Regions from separate parts of the Peribacillus muralis genome, predicted to be linked through region 1. Evidence: predicted binding sites of a transcription regulator. Region 1 holds the regulator's gene; each other region holds the start of a gene.

Region 1 (7,136 bases):
TTTATATTATAGTGACCCGCTGAATATCACAACTAAAATCACTATTCGATACCAATATTATACATACTTTCCCAAAATTAAAGAATTCCCCTATTTAGATTAAACTAAATAGGAGAATACATACATGAAAGCAATCTCTTTTAGAATTAAAGGCCAAAAGAAACTTCCAATGGAGAGTTTCCCATCAAGAAAGTCCCAACATTAATGTAAGTTTCTTTTTTCTTTAATATCTTTTATTTTTTGTGGAGTGACGTCGTTACCTTCAGTATCGATCACTTTAACGTGTTCTAACGTATCGGACATGGATCGCCTGAAAGTCTCAAGATACTCGCTTCTTAATTGTGTTTGCTCTTTTGCCTCCGTTTCCGTCAAGCCAACTCCTTTAGCTTTTTTGGAAAGTTCATTAATTCGGGACAGTTTTTCTTTTGATAGCATAATTTCGCTCCTTCATATGTGCTGATATTGTCATGGTATTAAAAAAGAAGCGAAATTACAAGTTCTATGATTGACTTTCCTCTGTATTTTGCTGGTGCTCAAGAAAACGGCGGTTCACGGTAGCTTTTGATACTTTGTAGCCAAACCCCCTTAAGGTGGCTGCTATTTCTGCAAACGTCAATCCGTTTTCACGGAGTTTAATGATTTCTTCTACTGGAATCTCCTTGCGGTCCCTTCCAGTGGCATTCCTTTGGTTATGTAGATTTTTTTGAGGACGATACCCTTTTTCGACGGCTCTTAACATCCCGCGTTTTATTTTCAAATTATGTAGCTTCCTTTGATATTCCTCCACGATGCCGACTATTTGGATGACCATGGCATCCGAATCCGATAATTCAAGTTCCCCATCGTGTGAAAGCGTATAAATTTTGACATCTTCTTTAAGGATGACGTGGAAAAGGGCAATTTTCGCGTTTCCTCTTCCAAGTCTCGTCTCGTCCTGGATTAACAGAACTCCAGCTTCCTTGGCTTTAAAAAGATCAAGCATGTCAAAAATCCCATCACGGTTTAGCTCATATCCGCTAGCCTGCTCTTTTATAATCTCGACAACTTCCACATCCATCTTCCGTGCCAACTTGACTAGTTCGTCTTCCTGCCTTGCCAATGATGTTTCCTGTGTCTGTTTTTCCGTGCTGACCCTACAATAGATTACTGCCTTCATAATACCCTACCTTCACTGCTGACTGGCCAGATTCTGAACAAGCTTTTCTCCTTTAACCGGTATCACGATTACTTGTCCTGGTTTAATCGAATCCGCACTGATACCATTATGCTCCTCTATCCAACCAATGAATTCTTTTTTTGTCAAATTAGCTTCTTCATATTCTTCGGCGATTCCCCATAAAGTGTCGCCTTCACCTACCTCTATAGATAGAAAATCCTTTTTTGGATCACCGTTTAATGTGCAAGAGAATAAAATTGAAAAGATGAATACCGATCCTGCTAATAGAATCGTATAAATATAATTTTTGTATAATTTTTTCATAAATAATCCCTCCAACGCGAATGTTCGTTCGTATGATATATTTAAATTATAATACGAACACCTGTTTCAGTCAACAACAAAATTCGAACTTATGTTTGTATAGAATACGGCTCCATGCTATAATGAAGCAAAGAAAAATTGGGGAAGAGGTGCACATATGACTAAACTATCAAAACGGCAGCAAGATATTCTTGATTTCATTAAAGAAGAAGTCCGCCTGAAAGGGTATCCACCATCCGTAAGGGAAATCGGTGAGGCAGTTGGGCTTGCATCAAGCTCAACCGTACACGGACATTTATCCCGCCTGGAAAGCAAAGGACTGATCAGACGTGATCCAACCAAGCCGAGGGCCATTGAAATCCTCAATTTAGAGGATGCCAACAATATACCGAAAGCCAATGTCGTAAACGTTCCATTACTTGGTAAAGTGACAGCCGGCATGCCGATAACGGCAATAGAGAACATAGAAGAGTACTTTCCACTTCCCGAAAGCATGGTACCGCACGATGATCATGTATTCATGCTCGAAATCATGGGGGAAAGTATGATAGAGGCAGGAATTCATGACGGCGATTATGTCATCGTGAAGCAGCAAAGCAGTGCCAATAATGGAGATATCGTCGTGGCCATGACTGAAGATGATGAAGCCACTGTAAAACGATTCTTCAAGGAACCGGATTACATAAGGCTGCAGCCTGAGAACTCAAATATGGAGCCTATCATTTTGCGGGATGTATCGATACTCGGAAAAGTGATAGGTTTATATAGGCAAATACATTAAAAGCGCTGATTGCGCTTTTTTTGTTGTTTCTTAATCTATGTATAGAACTCTCTCATTATGCTCAGGAAAACTAGTTTTTTGGATAAGATCTTTTTACTGGATAAGTCCGCATATACCCGCTACTATGCGAGCGGCATACAAAAAAAAGAAAGCAAGTGCTTGGCACTCCCTCCCATTAACGCTCATTTCACTCTTAATCTTTGGTTTACTTTGATTAAGTTAAGATCGGCCAGCCCGTTCCATTGCTGAATCTGAACTTGGGTTGAACCATATGCCTTGGCAATCGCAGAGACGGTATCCCCTTTTTTCACGATATGATAGACTTCTTCGACCGTTAAGTCATACTTGGTCAATTCACTCATTTCTATCAGGTTCACCAGTTTTTCAATATATTTCGGATCTGTGGCAAAGCCCGCGTCGAATATTGCCTTGATAGCCTTTTTATAATCTTTTTCACCTATGACCGCCGTATATAGGTTTCTATTCCACGAAGTACCAAATGCATACAGAGTGGCAAGGTCGCGAAGACTTTCGTCCCATGTCGGGTACTTTCTGAATTTGTTCCTTACTTGAACAGGTGCTCCATTGACATATTCAATCGTTTGTATAATGATGGATTGCCCTTTATATTCACCTTTCGTACCGAATATATTTTTTCCTTGCTTAGCTAAAGGACTTGTCCCATAGCCACTCTCTAAACAAGCTTGGGCAATGATGACTGAAGGTAAAATTTTAAACTCTCCATAAATATTCAGGGCATAGGGTGCAATTTCATCGATGAATGTTTCCTTGCTCATTTCAACCTCCCGAAAAGAATTCCTTAACATACTCATGCACAGCCTTCATTCATATCGTATTCATAATCTTGAGAAAGGTTACAGGTTGTCCATTCTTTTGACTTCTGGAATGATAAGATTTTTAAAATTCAGAGGTAACATACGAACAAAATGCTTCATGATTGGCACCTTCCATTTAATGAGAGTATAAATTGCTTTCAAATGGTGAAAATTAATTTTGAACGACTTCTTACATAAGGTGGTGCACCTATGGATTTCCCTACCATCCATACAAACTTTTGGGATGCTGTAATCGCAATACCTATCATCATGATTGTGACACAGCTTGTGAAGATCATGTTTCATATCCCGCCTAAATTCATCCCTACCATTGCTTTGGGACTTGGTTTATTCATTTCCATTTTCATCAGCCATCGACATCATTTGGTTGCGGGCATATTCATGGGCTGGTTTTACGGATATGCAAGCATCGGCAATTACGCTGCCCTTAAAACTGGCATTTTATCTTACCGATTATCCAACCAAAAGCCGGATTGAATATACATGGAACCTAGAATGGACTGCCTATTCCTCCCTCACTCCATATCATCCGTCAATGCTTTATATTCATCGATTCGGGACGTCCATTCCCCCTCTAGCTCCCTCATTTCAAACAAAAGATGCCTTTTAAAATAAAAGGCATCTTTAAAGCTAACCTGCTATTTTTCAATATAGACTGACCGGATGAGGGTACGTATTCGTTCTGTACCATTTGCGTTTTTTTCCTTAACATCGATCGTTACATTATAAACGCCAGTTCTGGGTACTTGTGGAAGTGTTCCTGAAAAATTTTCATTATCCTTTATATGAATGGGGGTTGCTGCGCTGATTTCCTTACCGGATTCATCCATTAAATGAACCTTAAAGGTTGTGAGTGCTGGTTCTTTTTTACCTTTGAGCGGTTTCTTGATGGAAAATCCAGCATCCTTTTGTTTAACCCTTCCAGGCATGCTTAATGTAACCGGGTCCAGTTCGTCAAATTGTGCCAATAGCAAGTATGCGTCATTAAGGGCCTTCGTTTTCATCCGCACTTTCCATGTACCAATTTCCATCTTACTTTTATATAATGTTTGGATGGTCGCTCCATTAAAGAAGGACGTTTCATTTTGTTCAGCATATGTGACAGGTGAAAGTGAATACCTTTTATTGGAGGGAGATACCACTTCGATTTGTACATCCTTTGAGGCTGTATATATGGCTATAGTGCCTGGTACCGCTTCATCATCCACACGAAAACTTTGTTCATTCCACACATTTTGTTGCAGGTAGCCCCCGTGAACGGTTTGCGAGAGCGCAGAAGTGATGATATTATCCTCCGCTTGCAGTTTGCTTTGGATATCCATATTAGGAACAAGCGCGACGGTAGCACTTCTTAAATAGGGCTCAATTCTTGAAAATACGGAAGATCCCATGCGAATGTTATCGTGATCCAAGCTTGGATCGGTAAATAAATGTTTTCCGTAAGGTATTTTGCTACTCCAAACATTCACTAGCCCATCGTTATCTCCATAGGCGGATAAATATTCTCCACCTAGTGATAAAGCAGTCAACGCCGGGCCTTTATTCATTCCAGCAACGGTGAAATACATGTTTTTCCGGGAGTTCATATGGTTATCTATGGCAGAACGAAACTCAGCCATCTTCCCTACCTGCAAAGAATAGGTTCCTTCATCTTTTTGGCCCAGCAGTGATCCTAGCCAGCCTGCATACCAGCTATATGCCAAATCAGCGAGATTCGACCCATGGTGTGGGGAGGCTAACGTGATGACTCTGCCTACATATTGGTATGCTCCATAGTGTACTAGAGCAGCTTGAGTATCTGGCCCCCCCTTGCTATGTGCAATGATATTTACTTTTTCACCATTGAAATGGTTGCTGATATCCTCTAGCATGGACGCTAACAGTCTCCCGTTGGCATATTGACTAGCGGATCCGTTTCCGGCAGAATCATGAAGCTGAACGAAAACGGTTTGATAGCCCGCTTCATATGCTTTGGTATACATATCATTGATTCCATGATAACCCGTTTCACCATACCAGCTGCTAGCATTGCCATTTTTTCCTTGAACAAATACGAGCGGAGGCTTATTTACGTCATGGTTGGGAGGAGTACTCCCCAAAAACCAATCACCAGGGCTGAATGTTTCGGCGGGTGGTTTGAGTTTCCCAGCAGAGGTCATGCCTGGCTTAACCATTATCAATAATGTTACGATGAGAATTAGAAAAAAGACATAATTGATTACATTGCTTTTCACTTGTTTTCTCCTCCAATATCCTTTGCTTTTTTGAGAGGTCTACTGACAAGCCCTCTACTTGATTCTTCTTAAGTATTCATTCATTACTATTTGTACGTTTGTCACCCATTACCTGCCATTTCCATTAAAGATGGGAGAAAGAAACTAGGTAAAGTTCATTCATATGGTGAAAAAGTCGGACGCTTTTGCTGCCTCTCAAAACAAAGGCAGTCGATTTCCGAGCTCTTTCTCAGCTCGGAGCGTGGCTCATAAAATAAGAAAAAGCCCTCTCCTGAATAGGATAGAGGACTTAACTACTATTAAGCTTGCTGACTGCCCATTTCTTCGAATGTGCCATTGTCCATATACCCTCATCTTGGTGTTCGAAAATCCAGTTTCCATGAAAAAAGCCGGCAGTAATAGGTTTTGGCTATGAATTGGCTATCATCGAATGGATTACACCTACAGTTTTTTTTACCTTTTATTAAGGATGGAAGCACTTTTAATGCAATGATGAAAGGCTTGACTATTATTTTCACGACGCTCTCCATACGATGTCAATATTTTACACTAACGACAGGTAAATTGATTTCAATGATAAGCTCGTCCCTACGATTGTATAATTTGTATACTCCATCATGTTGGATTATATCCGCGATAACTTCCCCGCCAACTTCATTTCCAATCGAAATAGTGCTAACATCAGCTCCAGCCATAACCTCAATAGATTCAATTTCTCTTTCCACTCTGTTCACCTACTTCCCATCCCCAGCAGATTTGGATAACTATGGATTTTTGTATTCCATCGGTACGTTAGTGGTGCTCATCATCATATTGTCCATCTCCGGCTTGCCCTCTCTTTCGTCACTGCACAGATTTCATTCGAGTCCTCAACTACATTTAAAGTGTATATCAGGATCAAAAAAAATGATATCGTCAATAGAAAAACCTACACATTCAGCAAACATATACGCTTTATCAACCCTTAGCGGAATCTTATATTGTTCATAATCAATGTAAGTCCTCTTGGCCATTCTTAGCACTTTAGCCATTTCATCCTGGGTTAAACCTTTATACTTCCTAGCTTGCTTAAGCGTGAATTTAACCTTTGTCATATCTTGTCACCTCCTGTATAAAAAAATAATATCACACCTCAAGTATAGTTACCAACAATTTTTTGTAAAATTCACGCACTATGAGTTTACTCACTTTCTCTCATGGTGTATATTCAAATGAGAGGTGAAGAAATATGCACATTGGTGAACGGATAAAAATTCTAAGAAAAGAAAGAAAAATGACACAAGAAGATTTGGCAAAGGTATTAAAGGTGGCCCCGACTGCGGTATCCGCCTGGGAATCCGGCCGAAATAAACCTTTAATGGATAAGTTGAGCATAATGTCCACTTGCTTTGATGTACCGCTTTCTCACCTCGTTGATGGAACATCAGTCGTCAAAAATGATCCTTCCATGGAATTTCTAAACGAAAAGAATGTTAGATTAATTGGTGTTTATGGAAACATCCCTGCTGGAGAGCCTAATTTTACGAACGAATATATAGAAGCCTATATGCCGACATTGAATTCGATGCTTAAAAACAATAAAGACTATTTTTATCTGCGAGTAAAAGGAAACAGCATGAATAAGGAGTTTAGCGACGGCGCTTTGATCCTTGTTGAAAAGACCAGCTACCTGAAGAACGGAAATATTGGCGTAGTTTTGGTAAATGGATATGAAGCTACAGTCAAGCAGGTGAAGATGGCAGAAGATACGATCACCCTCATCCCTTGCAGCACTGATCCTTTCT
Region 2 (7,136 bases), 300 kb from region 1:
TCGTTTGCAGCAAGCTATAGAGATTGCGGAATCAAGGGCGAACCTGATTGTCTTTACTGGTGGACTGGGTCCTACCAAGGATGATTTGACGAAGGAAACGATTGCTCGCCATATTGGCAAAAAGCTTGTATTTAACGATGAAGCTCTGCAATCCATCGAAGCTTACTTTCAAAAACGGGATCGGGCGATGACGGAAAATAACAAAAAGCAGGCCCTTGTTTTAGAAGGCAGTGAAGTGCTGGCAAACGATCATGGCATGGCACCGGGAATGGTTCTGTCCAAATCCGGGATTACATATATGCTTCTGCCCGGCCCGCCTAGTGAAATGGAGCCGATGTTTATAAGTTATGGCTATGAATCGATCATGAATAAACTGGATAAGCATGAACGGATCGAATCCAAAGTACTCCGATTCTTTGGTATTGGTGAAGCGGAATTGGAAACGGTGATAGATGATCTTCTGGTCAATCAAACGAACCCGACGATTGCCCCTCTTGCGGCCGAAGGAGAAGTGACGTTAAGGATCACTGCGAAGGACTCGTCCAAACAAAAATGCGAAGAGCTAATTTTAACCGCTGAAAAAGAAATTATGGACCGGGTCGGCAAGTTTTACTATGGAAATGATAATACTTCACTTATAAAGGAACTTGTAAAAGAATTGACGGTCCGCAAGCTTTCGATTGCTGTTGCGGAAAGCCTGACCGGCGGGATGTTTCAGGAACAGCTGACAACCATCCCGGGTGCCGGTAAGGTCTTTAAAGGCGGCATCGTCAGTTATACGAATGATGCGAAGTCGAATGTTCTCGGCGTGAGCGGCGGAATCATTTCCGAGCACGGTGTGGTGAGTGGTGAGTGTGCAAAGGAAATGGCTTCCAATGTCAGGGGAATGCACGATGCCGACGTAGGCATAAGCTTCACGGGTGTTGCAGGTCCGGATGAACAAGAAGATAAGCCTGTAGGCACTATATTCATTGGCATCTCGTATCGCGATGGAAACACGCACTTTAAAGAACTGAATCTATCAGGCAGCAGGGAGCAGAACCGCATTAGAAGTGTGAAATACGGCTGTCATTACTTGCTGAATGATTTGTGAATGTGGAAGCAGAGCTATTATAGTCCTGCTCAGTTTGTAGACAAAGGGGGTCCGGAATGAGAATTCGGGACCCCCTTTTGAATAGTCTAACCTTCTGTCGAAGATGAGAACGGGTTTGTATCTTTAATGCGTCGCTAAACCTTGAGTGGATCGGGTGTTCGAGATTCTTGCGGTAAATGCGGTGGTCACCAGATCGGATCCCTGCTGGCAGTCCACAACCGAGGAGACTACCGGATCCGTTACAATAAATTTGAGGAGTTTGCTTTCTAAAATAAAGGGAAAAAGAAAATAGTTAATTTCATGATTTTGCATTACTACGGATGAAGTGGAATGAAAATGAAGTTTCACTTAAGGTAAAACGCTTTTTTAAGAACAATATCCGAAAAGAAAAAAACGAATGAATGTTCGACTTTTTGCTTGGCAAAATAGAAAAAAGAGTATATAGTAAAGATAGGTTTTGAGACAGGATACAAAGATTTGTCTCGAAGATATTTGCTAACGTAAGAGCATCATTAATCGGACAGCCGATTATTTGAATATAGAGGAGGAAATTGAGTGAGTGATCGTCAAGCGGCTTTAGACATGGCTTTAAAACAAATTGAAAAGCAATTTGGTAAAGGTTCCATCATGAAACTTGGAGAACAGTCAGATCGTAGGATTTCAACGATTTCAAGTGGTTCATTGGCATTGGATGTAGCATTGGGAGTTGGCGGGTATCCAAGGGGACGGGTCATTGAGATATATGGACCTGAAAGCTCAGGTAAAACGACCGTTGCATTGCATGCCATTGCAGAAGTGCAAAAAACTGGCGGTACTGCAGCATTCATTGACGCCGAGCATGCTTTAGATCCTGCATATTCTCAAAAACTAGGTGTGAATATTGATGAATTGCTTCTTTCACAGCCCGATACAGGTGAACAAGCCTTGGAAATCGCTGAAGCGCTAGTTCGCAGTGGAGCGGTTGACATCATTGTCATTGACTCGGTTGCAGCTCTTGTTCCTAAAGCTGAAATCGAAGGAGAAATGGGAGATTCCCATATGGGTCTGCAAGCCCGGATGATGTCCCAGGCTCTAAGGAAGCTATCTGGTGCCATTAATAAATCAAATACCATCGCCATTTTCATTAACCAAGTTCGTGAAAAAATCGGTGTAATGTTCGGGAATCCGGAAACGACTCCAGGAGGCCGGGCATTGAAGTTCTATTCGACTGTGCGTCTGGAAGTGCGTCGTGCGGAACAATTAAAACAAGGCAATGAAATCGTCGGTAATAAAACTAAAATCAAAGTCGTGAAAAACAAGGTTGCACCGCCATTCCGTCAAGCGGAAGTTGATATTATGTATGGTCAAGGTATTTCGCAGGAAGGTGAAATCATTGATATGGGTGCAGAACTGGATATCGTCCTGAAAAGTGGTTCTTGGTATTCATACAATGAAGAACGTGTTGGACAAGGACGGGAAAACGCGAAGATGTTCTTGAAAGAAAATCAAGATATCGCTCTGGAGATTTCTCAGAAAATCAGGGATCATTATAATCTTGATGGAGAGCATGAGCTACCACCAGAGGAAGCGGAAGAGGAACATTTTGAATTGCTTGATTAATGGTAGGAAAAGGCCTAAGCTATTTGCTTAGGCCTTTTCCATAAATATTATGAAGTGGAAAGTGCGGAATTTTCAGCGAATTGAAAGGGTTGAAAACGGAATTGCCGTCTCCTTCCATGAAGAATGTAGCACTTTCCGGCGGTGAATATTTAAGAAAACTTGAATAATCATTGATACATAAGGGACAAACGCTTGACAATAAAAATTCTCAACTATACAATTAATATGTATATTTTACAATTTTTCAAACTAAAATTTTGAAAATTAAGTGCTGTATATTGAATTTATGTGCAATGTACTTGCCGACAGTTCAACATTTTATGTAAAAAGTTCATAGCAAGGGGAGGTGAAACGATGGAACCCATGACAATCATCTTCACTTTGCTTGGCCTAATCGTCGGTGCAGTTGTTGGCTATTTTATTCACAAATCAAAATTTGAGAGTAAAATAGCAGGGGCAAAGGGCTCTGCAGAACACATCCTTGAGGATGCAAAACGTGAAGCGGATGCACTTAAGAAAGAAGCCTTGTTGGAAGCAAAAGATGAAATTCATAAAATTCGTTCAGATTCTGATCGGGAATCCCGTGAAAGAAGGAATGAATTACAAAAACAAGAAAATCGGTTATTGCAAAGAGAAGAGAATCTGGACCGTAAGGACGATACGTTAGATAAACGTGAAAACCTTTTGGAGAAAAAAGAAGATTCTCTAAACCAAAGACAACAGCATATTGAAGAGATGGAAAGCAAAGTGGACGAAACGGTTCGTAAGCAGCAAACGGAGCTAGAACGAGTTTCAGGTTTAACTCGTGAAGAAGCTAAAGCAATCATCATAGACCGAATGGAAAACGAGCTTGCTCACGATGTAGCGCTTATGATTAAAGAAAGTGATACCCGTGCCAAAGAAGAAGCTGATAAAAAGGCAAAAGAAGTTCTTTCTCTTGCAATTCAGCGTTGTGCGGCTGATCATGTTGCAGAAACCACCGTTTCTGTAGTGAATCTTCCAAACGATGAAATGAAAGGACGGATAATTGGACGTGAAGGACGAAATATCCGGACGCTAGAAACGCTAACAGGTATAGACCTAATAATTGATGATACTCCTGAAGCTGTCATTTTATCTGGATTTGATCCGATTAGACGCGAAACGGCACGCTTGGCTCTTGAAAAACTTGTTCAGGACGGACGGATACATCCGGCTCGAATTGAAGAAATGGTTGACAAAGCAAGACGTGAGGTAGATGAACATATTCGTGAAATTGGTGAACAAACGACTTTCGAGGTTGGTGTTCACGGTCTCCATCCAGACCTTATCAAAATACTGGGTCGTTTGAAATTCCGTACAAGTTACGGACAAAACGTGCTTAAGCATTCAATTGAAGTGGCCCAGCTTTCAGGGTTGCTGGCCGCTGAGCTTGGAGAGGATGAAGTACTTGCCCGCCGTGCCGGTTTATTGCATGATATCGGGAAAGCGATCGATCATGAAGTGGAAGGCAGCCACGTTGAAATTGGCGTGGAATTGGCAACCAAGTATAAAGAGCATCCTACTGTCATTAACAGCATCGCTTCACATCATGGCGATACAGAGCCAACTTCCATCATTTCAGTGCTTGTTGCAGCCGCTGATGCATTATCAGCTGCAAGGCCTGGTGCCAGAAGTGAAACACTTGAAAATTACATTAGAAGACTTGAAAAGCTTGAGGAGATTTCCGAATCCTATGATGGAGTGGAAAAATCATTCGCGATTCAAGCCGGACGTGAAGTGCGGATTCTAGTGAAACCAGAGCAAATAGATGATCTTTCGGCCCATCGACTCGCACGTGATATCCGGAAACGGATTGAAGAAGAGCTTGATTACCCAGGTCATATAAAAGTCACGGTTATCCGTGAAACAAGAGCAGTCGAATACGCTAAATAAAGTGGGTTAAAGAAAGAGCGAAGAGGTGCAAACCTCTTCGTTTTTTCTTGTTTCTAACAGTATACGGCTCCGATATTCATCAGATATTATGTTACAATACAGACTTGATATTCTTATCATGAGAAATGTGAATGTAGAAAGGGTTTTACAATGAAACTTCTATTTATTGGAGATGTCGTAGGGGCTCTAGGTCGTGACATGGTCCAAGAATACCTTCCGAAATTAAAGGAGAAGCATAGGCCGCATATCACGGTCATCAATGGGGAAAATGCGGCAAGTGGTCGAGGGATTACGGAGAAGATTTACAGGAACTTTTTAGAGTGGGGCGCGCAGGCGGTGACGATGGGAAACCATACATGGGATAATCGCGATATTTTCAATTTCATTGAGGAAGCGAAATATCTCGTCCGTCCGGCAAACTTTCCAGAGGGTGCACCTGGAGAAGGAATGAAATTTTTAAAATTGAACCAGCTGGAAATTGCGGTCATCAATTTACAAGCTAGAACATTCATGTCGGATTTGGATTGTCCGTTCAAAAAAGCGGAGGAGCTTGTGACGATGGCGCAAAAAAGGACGCCGATCATCTTTGTTGATTTTCATGGTGAAGCAACAAGCGAAAAGCAGGCTATGGGCTGGTTCCTTGACGGCAAAGTTACAGCCGTTGTAGGTACGCATACACACGTTCAGACTGCCGATAACCGCATATTGCCTGCGGGCACTGCTTACATATCGGATGTGGGCATGACAGGGCCGTATGATGGTGTTCTTGGCATGGAAAGAGGCGCAGTGCTCCAGCGGTTCCTGACAAGCCTACCTGTTCGTTTCGAAGTGCCTAAGGAAGGCAGGACCCTATTAAGCGCGATCCTTCTGGAAATCGATGACAAATCGGGTGAGGCAAAGAAAATAGAGAGAATCCTCATCAACGAGGATCATCCCTTTTATCATTGATTAAATGAGATGGATGGTCAGTCAAATGCTGTCCATCCATTTTTTCATTCAATATCAATCTTGTCGGACAATCCCGGTTTTCTTTGTCATACAAGTTTTACTTGATGAATATAGTAGCAGTGGAAAGTGTTATAACCATTGAGCCTATGATCATAATCGGCAGGGAAGACAAGGAGGACTAGGAATGGAAATATTAAAGGTTTCAGCAAAATCTAATCCTAATTCTGTAGCAGGCGCACTAGCGGGAGTGCTCAGGGAAAGAGGGGCAGCCGAAATTCAAGCTATCGGTGCAGGTGCGTTAAATCAAGCCGTCAAGGCAGTAGCAATCGCAAGAGGATTCGTCGCACCTAGTGGAGTTGACTTGATTTGTATTCCTGCCTTTACAGATATACTTATTGATGGCGAAGAGAGAACGGCTATAAAATTAATCATTGAACCAAGATAACTTCATGAAGGAGTGTCCTGTTTGTCCATGGGCGAGCAGGCTCTTTTTTGTCCTGAAATGATGGTTCGCATTATAATGGAACATGTAAACATTAAATGAATGGGACAGGAAGGGGAATCACGTTGGCAATTTTTGACGCACATTGTGATGTGTTAATGAAGATGTTCATCGATCCGGAACTATCTTTTTTAAATAGTGATAAATTACATATAACCAAGCGGGGGTTATTGGATGAAGGGGGAAAAGTCCAATGTTTTGCGATATACATCCCTGAAAAAGTCCATCCGGATATGAGGTTCCAGGCAGCATTGGCGATGGTTGATATTTTTCATGAAAAGATTTTGGCCGAGCCGGAAATGAAATTCATAAAGTCGAAGTCTGACATTGAATCTCTTACAGAATCGGAAATCGGGGCAATGCTGTCTCTGGAGGGGTGCGATTGCATCGGGAACGATCTGCTGAAGCTGAAAACGCTCCTTCACCTTGGCGTTTCCTCTGTAGGGCTAACATGGAATCACGCGAACCTAGTAGCTGATGGGGCACTCGAAGCGAGAGGGGCGGGTTTGACGGAATTTGGAGAAGAGGTGGTGACCCTGCTAAATGAGAGAGCAATTTGGTGCGACGTATCTCATTTATCGGAAGCGGGGTTTTGGGACACCATAAAAAGGGCTGAATACCCCATCGCCTCCCATTCGAATGTCCATTCACTTTGTTCCCATCCGCGAAATTTAAAAGACAGTCAAATTAGAGCCCTTTTGCAAAAGAAGGGAGTGATAGGAATAACCTTTGTCCCGCAATTTTTATCTAATGGTGACTCCGCTTCGATAAAGGATATTTTGAAGCATATAGACCATGTATGCAGTCTAGGCGGTGAGAAGCAAATTGGTTTCGGTTCGGACTTTGATGGAATCGATCATATGGTCGACAATTTAACCTCATTTAAGGATTATCATATTTTGATCAATGAGTTGAATAAGTTTTATTCCAGTGAGTTTGTAAAAGGGCTTCTATTTGGTAATTTTGCACGTCACTTTCCTGTTAAAAAAGAAGGGTTTTAGAAGATTTTTAATTCGTACTATATAGATATGAATAAATATTCTGAAAATATAAACAATAGAATCAAAAAGGTTGCAATTT
Region 3 (7,136 bases), 1.0 Mb from region 1:
TCAGTAAAGCAGCTCCGTGAAAACTGCCAGGCCGCCAGCAGCCCTTCCTTGTCAAAAACCGAGCTTGACATCCTGAAGCAGCTGACCAAAGCGAGCCGATATGAAAGTCATCGCGAATGACAAAAACAATTGGAATAGGCTGCACCCTCCACACGTTTAGCCAACGGGAGGGGCAGCTTATTTCCGCTTGCCTTCTTATTGCGCGGCCTGCGTTTCCTAGCTCGAACATCTCTAACCTGGCTGATGAAATCATTCGATCTTTTTGATTGCCATCGCCAAATTAATGTTGTACAATTCAGTTGTGCACAATTAAAATATGAGGATGAGGGAGAATAACAATGACTAAAACATTATTTACTACATCTGTAACGGTTGATGGCGGAAGAGAAGGAACGGCCATTTCTGCAGATGGTAACTTCACGGTTGATATTGCGATGCCTGGAACACCGAGGGCGAAACAGATGCCTGAAGCATCCAATCCTGAACAGCTATTTGCTGCTGGGTATGCGGCATGCTTCGATAGTGCTTTGCAATCAGTCGGTAAAGTCGAACGTGTTTCATTCGATTCAAAGGTCACTGCCAGCGTTAGTTTATTGATGGGTGAGATGCATCAGTACAGCTTGGCTGTCACCTTAGCTGTGAAAGGATCGGGCATCGATAAAGACACGTTTGAAGCTCTCGTTCATAAAGCCCATCAAATGTGTCCCTATTCAAAAGCAATCAATGGCAATGTCGACGTCACCATTGAAATCGATGTAGATTAATATATCCAACAAGAAAAACGCTTCGGGTGAAGTCTCACCCGAAGCGTTTTTCTTTAAAATTGCTGTAAAGTTTTCAGTAGATGCAGCAACGAAGCTTTCAAATCCTCGACCACCCGCTTATCTTCGCCAGATATAGCTGAAATGCGATCGGGAATGAAGCAGGCATCTGCCTGCAAGCCGCGTCCTTTTTCAGTCAGCAAAATCATGACCGAACGTTCATCTTGGGCGGAACGTTCTCGGACAATCAAATCATTCTGCTCCATTCGTTTCAACATCGGGGTAAGCGTTCCTGAATCAAGGGCCAGTAGCTCCCCTAGTTTCTTGACCGTAAGTGTATCCTGTTCCCACAGCAGGAGAAGAACGAGATATTGAGGATACGTCACTTCAAGTTTATCCAGCAGCGGTTTATATTTTTTCGTCATTTCCCTTGAGCTTGCATAAAGCAGGAAACATAATTGATTTTCAAGCACATTTTCCAGTTTATTTTGCATCGTATCACCAGCTAGTCTTAGTCAGTCCGAGCTTCATCCGATCGGAACTTATCTTTACTATAATCGTTCTGCTTTATAAAATAAAGGGATATCCTGATGGATGAATGACAGCTCCTTCGGTTTTGAAAAATCCGGAAAATAGGGACTGCTCCATTTTGTCTCTATTTATAATTCTTCCAGTTCAGATTGCTTTCGCCCAGTAGTTCTTCGAATGATTTATTCTTCTCCCTCTGCTTTCTTTCTGCGCGTTTCTTTTCTTCTTCCGCCGCCTTTTTCTCAACTTCCGCCGCATTCAGTTCTTGTTGCTTTTGACGAAGCTGGGACATGATATCCTGATTAAGCATATCGCCAAGTTTCAATGATGATGAATCCTTTTCTTGGCTTTTACTGGAATTTTGCTTTTGTGGCTGTTTCTTTTTCATCCTTAAACCTCCTAGCCCTTATTATGACCTGATTATATCATGATTGCCGTTTTTCCCGTTACGGTTTTCAAACCGTGTTTTCCCATTTCTCTCGTGGTAAAATAAAGAAAATCAAACGAGGGGGATCCTTCATGAAAAAATGGTGGCTTGCATTAGTTGGGATTCTGACTTATATCATCGGCGTCGGCCTTTATTTCTCCAATCGGATCATGTACATGAAAAAGAAAGAAGATGCTTTCATTCAAAATCGGGAAATCACGGCCAAACGTCTGATCAGGGAGGATTTTGATAATCTGCCCAAAACGGATATCTGGGTATCCTCACCCTCGGGCTATTCATTGAAATGCTTGTTTGTCGAACCGCATGACACCAACAAGTGGGTCGTCATTTCTCATGGTGTGACGGAAAACAAAGTCAATTCGATTAAGTATATGAATATTTTTCTTAAGCGGGGCTTTAATACGATCATTTATGATCACCGTCGACACGGGGATTCCGGTGGCAAGACGAGCAGCTATGGACATTATGAGAAACTCGACCTGAAGGCCGTAATCGATGAATTGAAGCGGCGTAAAGGCCCCGACCTTACCATTGGCATTCACGGGGAGTCCATGGGGGCCGCAACCTTGCTTTTATATGCCGGGATGCTTGAAGATGGAGCTGACTTTTACATTGCCGACTGTCCATTTTCGAATTTCGAGGATCAGATCCAACATCAGCTCAAAGCTGAAATCCCCATTCCTTCATGGACCGTATTTCCGCTTGGGCGCATGTTCATCAAACTCCGGGACGGATATTGGACCAATGAAGTGTCCCCGATTGAATATATTAAAAACATCCGCAGCCCGGTGCTCTTCATTCATAGTGAACAGGACACCTTCATTCCCGTTTCGATGACGATCGAATTATATGCAGCAAAAGAGGGCCCAAAGCAGCTGTACATCGCTAAAAAAGGGGCCCATGCTCAATCTTATAATGAAAATCCGCAAGAATATGAAGCTCAAATCGATCAGTTTCTAGAAACTTGTCTGAAAAGCAGCTGAAAGGAAACAGAGGGTATTTAAAACTCCCTCTTTTCTTCCTTTACATTTTGTTAAAAAAGCTCATTCTTGGGTTCAAGATTTGATTCGGACTTTTTAACTGAAAACTGTTCGCTTCCGGCACGAAGTCTATTTTCATGCTTTCATCGAGAAAAATCATTTTTGATTTTTCCACGAATAGCGGGATACCGTTCGTTTCCACCTTTTCCGTCCCTTCTTCCACTTCGTCGACCAGCCATAATGCCGTCACACCGCTTACAACGCAGCCGCAGCCCTCCGTGTCATATTTCAGCTGTAAATGCCCTTTTTGTCCTTCTAGCTTATCGGCTATTTTCCCTGCCGCTCTTTCCGTCCATTCAATATACATGATCACATGCCTCCCGATGTCTTTGCATGCTCCCATTATAAACGATAAGCATGCTGCTGTTAATGAATTTGCCTGCTTCACTGATGTTTTTATTGCCGAGGTGCCGCCCTCTAAAAGAGGCGGTCCTTCCGCATCAGCCTTCCATTATCCTCACATCCGCTATATCAGAAAGCTTGATATAGTGGGCCTGCTGAAAATGATCGACGATATGGAGTTTTTGGGTGAGTTCATTATAATAATGAATCCTGCCAATTAGCAGCTGATACCGGTTTCCTTCATAATGTGCAACCGTGACATCCTTTCTCTCCTCCATCGCCTCCCCCATCACGGCATTCATTTCTTCCAGTTGCTGCTCATCAAGGATGCGCTTCGTTTCATAACCATCCTCCACCACCCAATCACGCAGCATCTTCACATGCTCCGGCAACATCATTGATGTCCATTTGATACGGCCTCGATCTTGAATCATTCTTTTTTCCTCCCTTCAAAATTCCAGCCTCATGCCTTATGTCCGCCAAGCAGCCTGCTTCGGTAAACGGCTGTACCCGCTTCTGTGTACGAAACGGCACGCAATAACGCTTTGTGCCCATATTTATGGCGAATTCGATCAACCGTGTAACTCAGCTCCCGCTTCTTCCAGCGCGACGTATCAAATAAAGCCAGCTGCATCTCGTTATCATCGACAATATTCGAGAGTGTGACCGCTATGCTCCGAACCGTTTTTTGCTTCTTATAGTTCTCACGGAAAAGCTCCAGGCAAACTTTATACAGCTCCATCGTAATGTTGGTCGGTTCGCTAATCGAACGGGAGCGCTGAAAGCCCCCGCCAAATTCATCCTTGCTGTAACCAATGCCCAGGCTGACCGTCCTTCCTGCCTTGTGATGGGTGCGTGCCCTTCTTCCAACTTCTTCGCAAATCTCCAGCATCACCTGCTTGATTTCATGCTCCTCCTTGTAATCCCGCAGCAGGATCTGGCTTTTGCCAAAGCTCACCTGTCCCTCGATGATCGGTGCACCCATATCCGATAAATCTACTCCCCACGCATGGTGATAAAGCTGATTGCCCATAATTCCAAACTTCGCTTCAAGTAATTGAAGGTCATAATTGGCAAGCTGCCCAACCGTGAATATCCCCATTCCATTAAGGGTTTTTTCCACACGCCTGCCAATTCCCCACATTTCACGAAGCGGGGAAATCGACCAAAGCTTGTTTGGTACATCCTCATACTTCCATTCCGCAATCCCTTCATGCTTAGCTTCTAAATCCAAGCAAAGCTTAGCCATAAGCATGTTAGGACCAATCCCTATGGCGCAGGGGAGCTGTAATTCCCTTTCGATCTCATCTTTTATCTTTTCAGCTATCGACCGGGCATCTCCCCATAAAGAAGCGGCCCCATCGACTTTCACGAAACTTTCATCGACACTATACACATGAATGGCTTCTTTCGGCACATAACGGTTGAACAGTCGCGTGATTTCCGTCGAGACCCTTAAATAAGTCGCCATTTTCGGTTCAACGACGAAAATCCTTGGATCATCCGGAATCTCAAACATCCGCGAACCCGTTTTGATGCCAAATTCCTTCTTCATCTTTGGAGAAGCAGCAAGCACAATGCTTCCCGTCCTCTGCAAATCACCAACCACCGCCAGATAACACTCGAGCGGATTCAAGCCAAGCATGACCGCTGAACAGCTTGCGTAAAAGCTTTTCATATCGATACACATAATTGATTGGTTCGGCATCGTTCCATAATCCATCATCCATTCACCCTAACAAGAATATATGTTCGCTTTTATTGTATTCATTACTTTAAACGAATATACGTTCTTATTCAATGGAAGTTTTCAACCGAATTTCTACTTTTTATTGCATTTTCCTCAAAAAAATAGATTCACCCTAAAAATAGATAAAAACCCAGTATTTCTCTGTATATCCATATAGTTTTTTCACAATCGATCAATTCGTAGCTTGAATAGTTAAAAATGAATCTAAATGCCCACTTCATCATTTTATTCACTTTTGATATCAATAGACTTTAGACCGTCATTCACATGGTCTTTGTGCTTATTTTTTGTAATGAAATTGTAATCAAAAATATGTCTATTTGTCATAATGGTATTGTAGGATAATATTGTTAAGAAGAATCGTGAGATAGATAGAGAGGAAATGAAAACAATGAAGAAATGGATCGCTTCAGCTGCTGTCGCTTCTGCCATGATGCTAACCCCGCTGCAAGCCTTTGCTAATATTGGAGACCAAACCCTCAGACCCGGAATGACAAATAACGATGTCAAACAACTACAACAACTATTAAAAACCAAAGGTTACTTCACATATTCAGGTTCACTGACTACATACTATGGAACCTATTCCACATCAGCGGTAAAGAAATTCCAAAAAGCTAAAGGACTAACGGCCGACGGAATTGCCGGCCGAGGCACATTCAATGCACTTGGTGTTTATAATGTCAATAACACAAGCATGATTAACTATGCAAAAACCTTAATGGGCAAACCATATAAATGGGGCGGAACGACTCCGGCTGGATTCGATTGCTCCGGCTTCATCTATTACGTGTTCCAAAAGTCACAAGGTATCACCTTACCTCGTACCACGTCCTTGCTTTATTCCAATACAGGTTTAAAAGTATCGTCACCGTCTAAAGGTGATCTTGTATTCTTCGATACTTCTTCAGGGAGAACAGGCGTATCACACGTTGGGATTTATATCGGAAATGGTCAATTCATTCAGGCTTCGACATCAAAAGGAGTAACCATTACGGATATGGATAATTCTTATTGGAAACCAAGATATTTAGGTGCAAAAACTTTATAAACCCCAGGATGCGAGCTCGACTTATGAGCGAAGCACCACTCAAGGAACCGGACGGAATCATCTGTCCGGTTCCTTTTTTTATTTATGGTTTCGTTACAGCTGATTATCATGGATCAGCGACCGAAAGAAAGAGGGCTCAACGTCGTCCGCTTTCATATCCCCTTAAGTGCACATAGCTGTTATTTTAATAAACTGAACGAAAGAAAAGACCCATGAAGGGTGCATTTTCGTATGAACCGCCATCAATCGCAATGAGTTCACGATGAACATCCCTAATCCGCATGGTATGACATGTGCCGTCATTTTTGACCTTCTCAAACCTATTAACATGACCGGCTAGTTCATCAAGAACTATTTTATATACAAAATCTCATCCGTTACATCCTCTACAATGACCATGAAAGAAGCATCCATATTGGAACGATTCATCATTTCGATCGTGTACACATGCTCCGATGGCAGATGGGTGACTCCAAGAACGATGAAGCGCTGACTTTCAGCTTCCCTGACATGTTCTAGGGCAGCAGTCACCGCTCGTTGCTCGGCTGCGCTTTCCTCGTCCGTCAAAACAAGAATTAATTTCGCATTCGCTTTCCCAGGAAATGATTTCGTGGCCTCGCCCCTGTGCCACGGTTTCACTTTCATCCCGACCTTTAACTCGGAATAATCAAGATGCTTACCATGTTGATTTTGAATATATGTATCATGGGTCACCTTATAGTACGTCCCTTTAATCAGAAGTCTTTCATCATCGAGATCTGTAAGGAAGCCTTCTTCTCCCTTATCAATGCCCTCCCGCTTGTTCCACTCGGAGGGCTGACAGCTCCCCAGCATACAGGCGATCAGCACATACAGGTAAAGGTTTACCATCTTCTTCATGAAAATCCCTCCTAAGAAATAGACGCAATCCACCATGGAATGGTTACCAATTCATTTTGAATAAATGACCCTTCCCCAAAAAAAGTGTCAGTTTTGGTTGGGTGAAATCACATTTTTGAAAGGATAATGGCAATCGTACGGTTTTATCAATGCATCCGTAACGATGCAGCCCATGGAAAGAAGGGAATTGGCATGTTTTATAGAATTAGTAGGTAGTACATTTTGATTTTGAAAGGAAGGAAACGCGTGAAATTAAAAATCATGAACAGTATTCGGACAAATAATTTTAATGACGAACATTTGATGCAAAAGATTACAGATTTATGGCAGGAGGCCT

The links. The regulator LexA, encoded in region 1, represses DNA repair genes until DNA is damaged. The targets are predictions, from matches to a motif close to CGAACATATGTTCG.
Region 2: a site for LexA is predicted at 1,488-1,501, ahead of recA (recombinase RecA). Genes of this name have one in related genera too.
Region 3: a site for LexA is predicted at 4,861-4,874, ahead of ABE28_RS14705 (Y-family DNA polymerase). Genes of this name have one in related genera too.

Annotation. Positions count from the first base shown of each region.
Region 1 covers NZ_CP017080.1:2,021,701-2,028,836, reverse strand. The annotation lists gene ABE28_RS09960 (DUF896 domain-containing protein) at 202-435, opposite strand; gene ABE28_RS09955 (YneB family resolvase-like protein) at 500-1,156, opposite strand; gene yneA (cell division suppressor protein YneA) at 1,169-1,480, opposite strand; gene lexA (transcriptional repressor LexA) at 1,638-2,261, shown strand; gene ABE28_RS09940 (glucosaminidase domain-containing protein) at 2,444-3,058, opposite strand; gene ABE28_RS09935 (hypothetical protein) at 3,308-3,595, shown strand; gene ABE28_RS09930 (esterase/lipase family protein) at 3,757-5,292, opposite strand; gene ABE28_RS09925 (hypothetical protein) at 5,889-6,086, opposite strand; gene ABE28_RS09920 (helix-turn-helix transcriptional regulator) at 6,222-6,446, opposite strand; gene ABE28_RS09915 (LexA family protein) at 6,581-7,136, shown strand, end outside.
Region 2 covers NZ_CP017080.1:1,726,036-1,733,171, forward strand. The annotation lists gene ABE28_RS08325 (competence/damage-inducible protein A) at 1-1,093, shown strand, start outside; gene recA (recombinase RecA) at 1,649-2,692, shown strand; gene rny (ribonuclease Y) at 3,047-4,606, shown strand; gene ABE28_RS08340 (TIGR00282 family metallophosphoesterase) at 4,757-5,554, shown strand; gene spoVS (stage V sporulation protein SpoVS) at 5,739-5,999, shown strand; gene ABE28_RS08350 (dipeptidase) at 6,095-7,057, shown strand.
Region 3 covers NZ_CP017080.1:3,024,276-3,031,411, forward strand. The annotation lists gene ABE28_RS14670 (aldo/keto reductase) at 1-120, shown strand, start outside; gene ABE28_RS14675 (organic hydroperoxide resistance protein) at 339-764, shown strand; gene ABE28_RS14680 (MarR family winged helix-turn-helix transcriptional regulator) at 818-1,255, opposite strand; gene ABE28_RS14685 (YqkE family protein) at 1,417-1,677, opposite strand; gene ABE28_RS14690 (alpha/beta hydrolase) at 1,809-2,720, shown strand; gene ABE28_RS14695 (iron-sulfur cluster biosynthesis family protein) at 2,761-3,084, opposite strand; gene ABE28_RS14700 (YolD-like family protein) at 3,218-3,553, opposite strand; gene ABE28_RS14705 (Y-family DNA polymerase) at 3,583-4,845, opposite strand; gene ABE28_RS14710 (C40 family peptidase) at 5,261-5,920, shown strand; gene ABE28_RS14715 (hypothetical protein) at 6,272-6,799, opposite strand; gene ABE28_RS14720 (GyrI-like domain-containing protein) at 7,046-7,136, shown strand, end outside.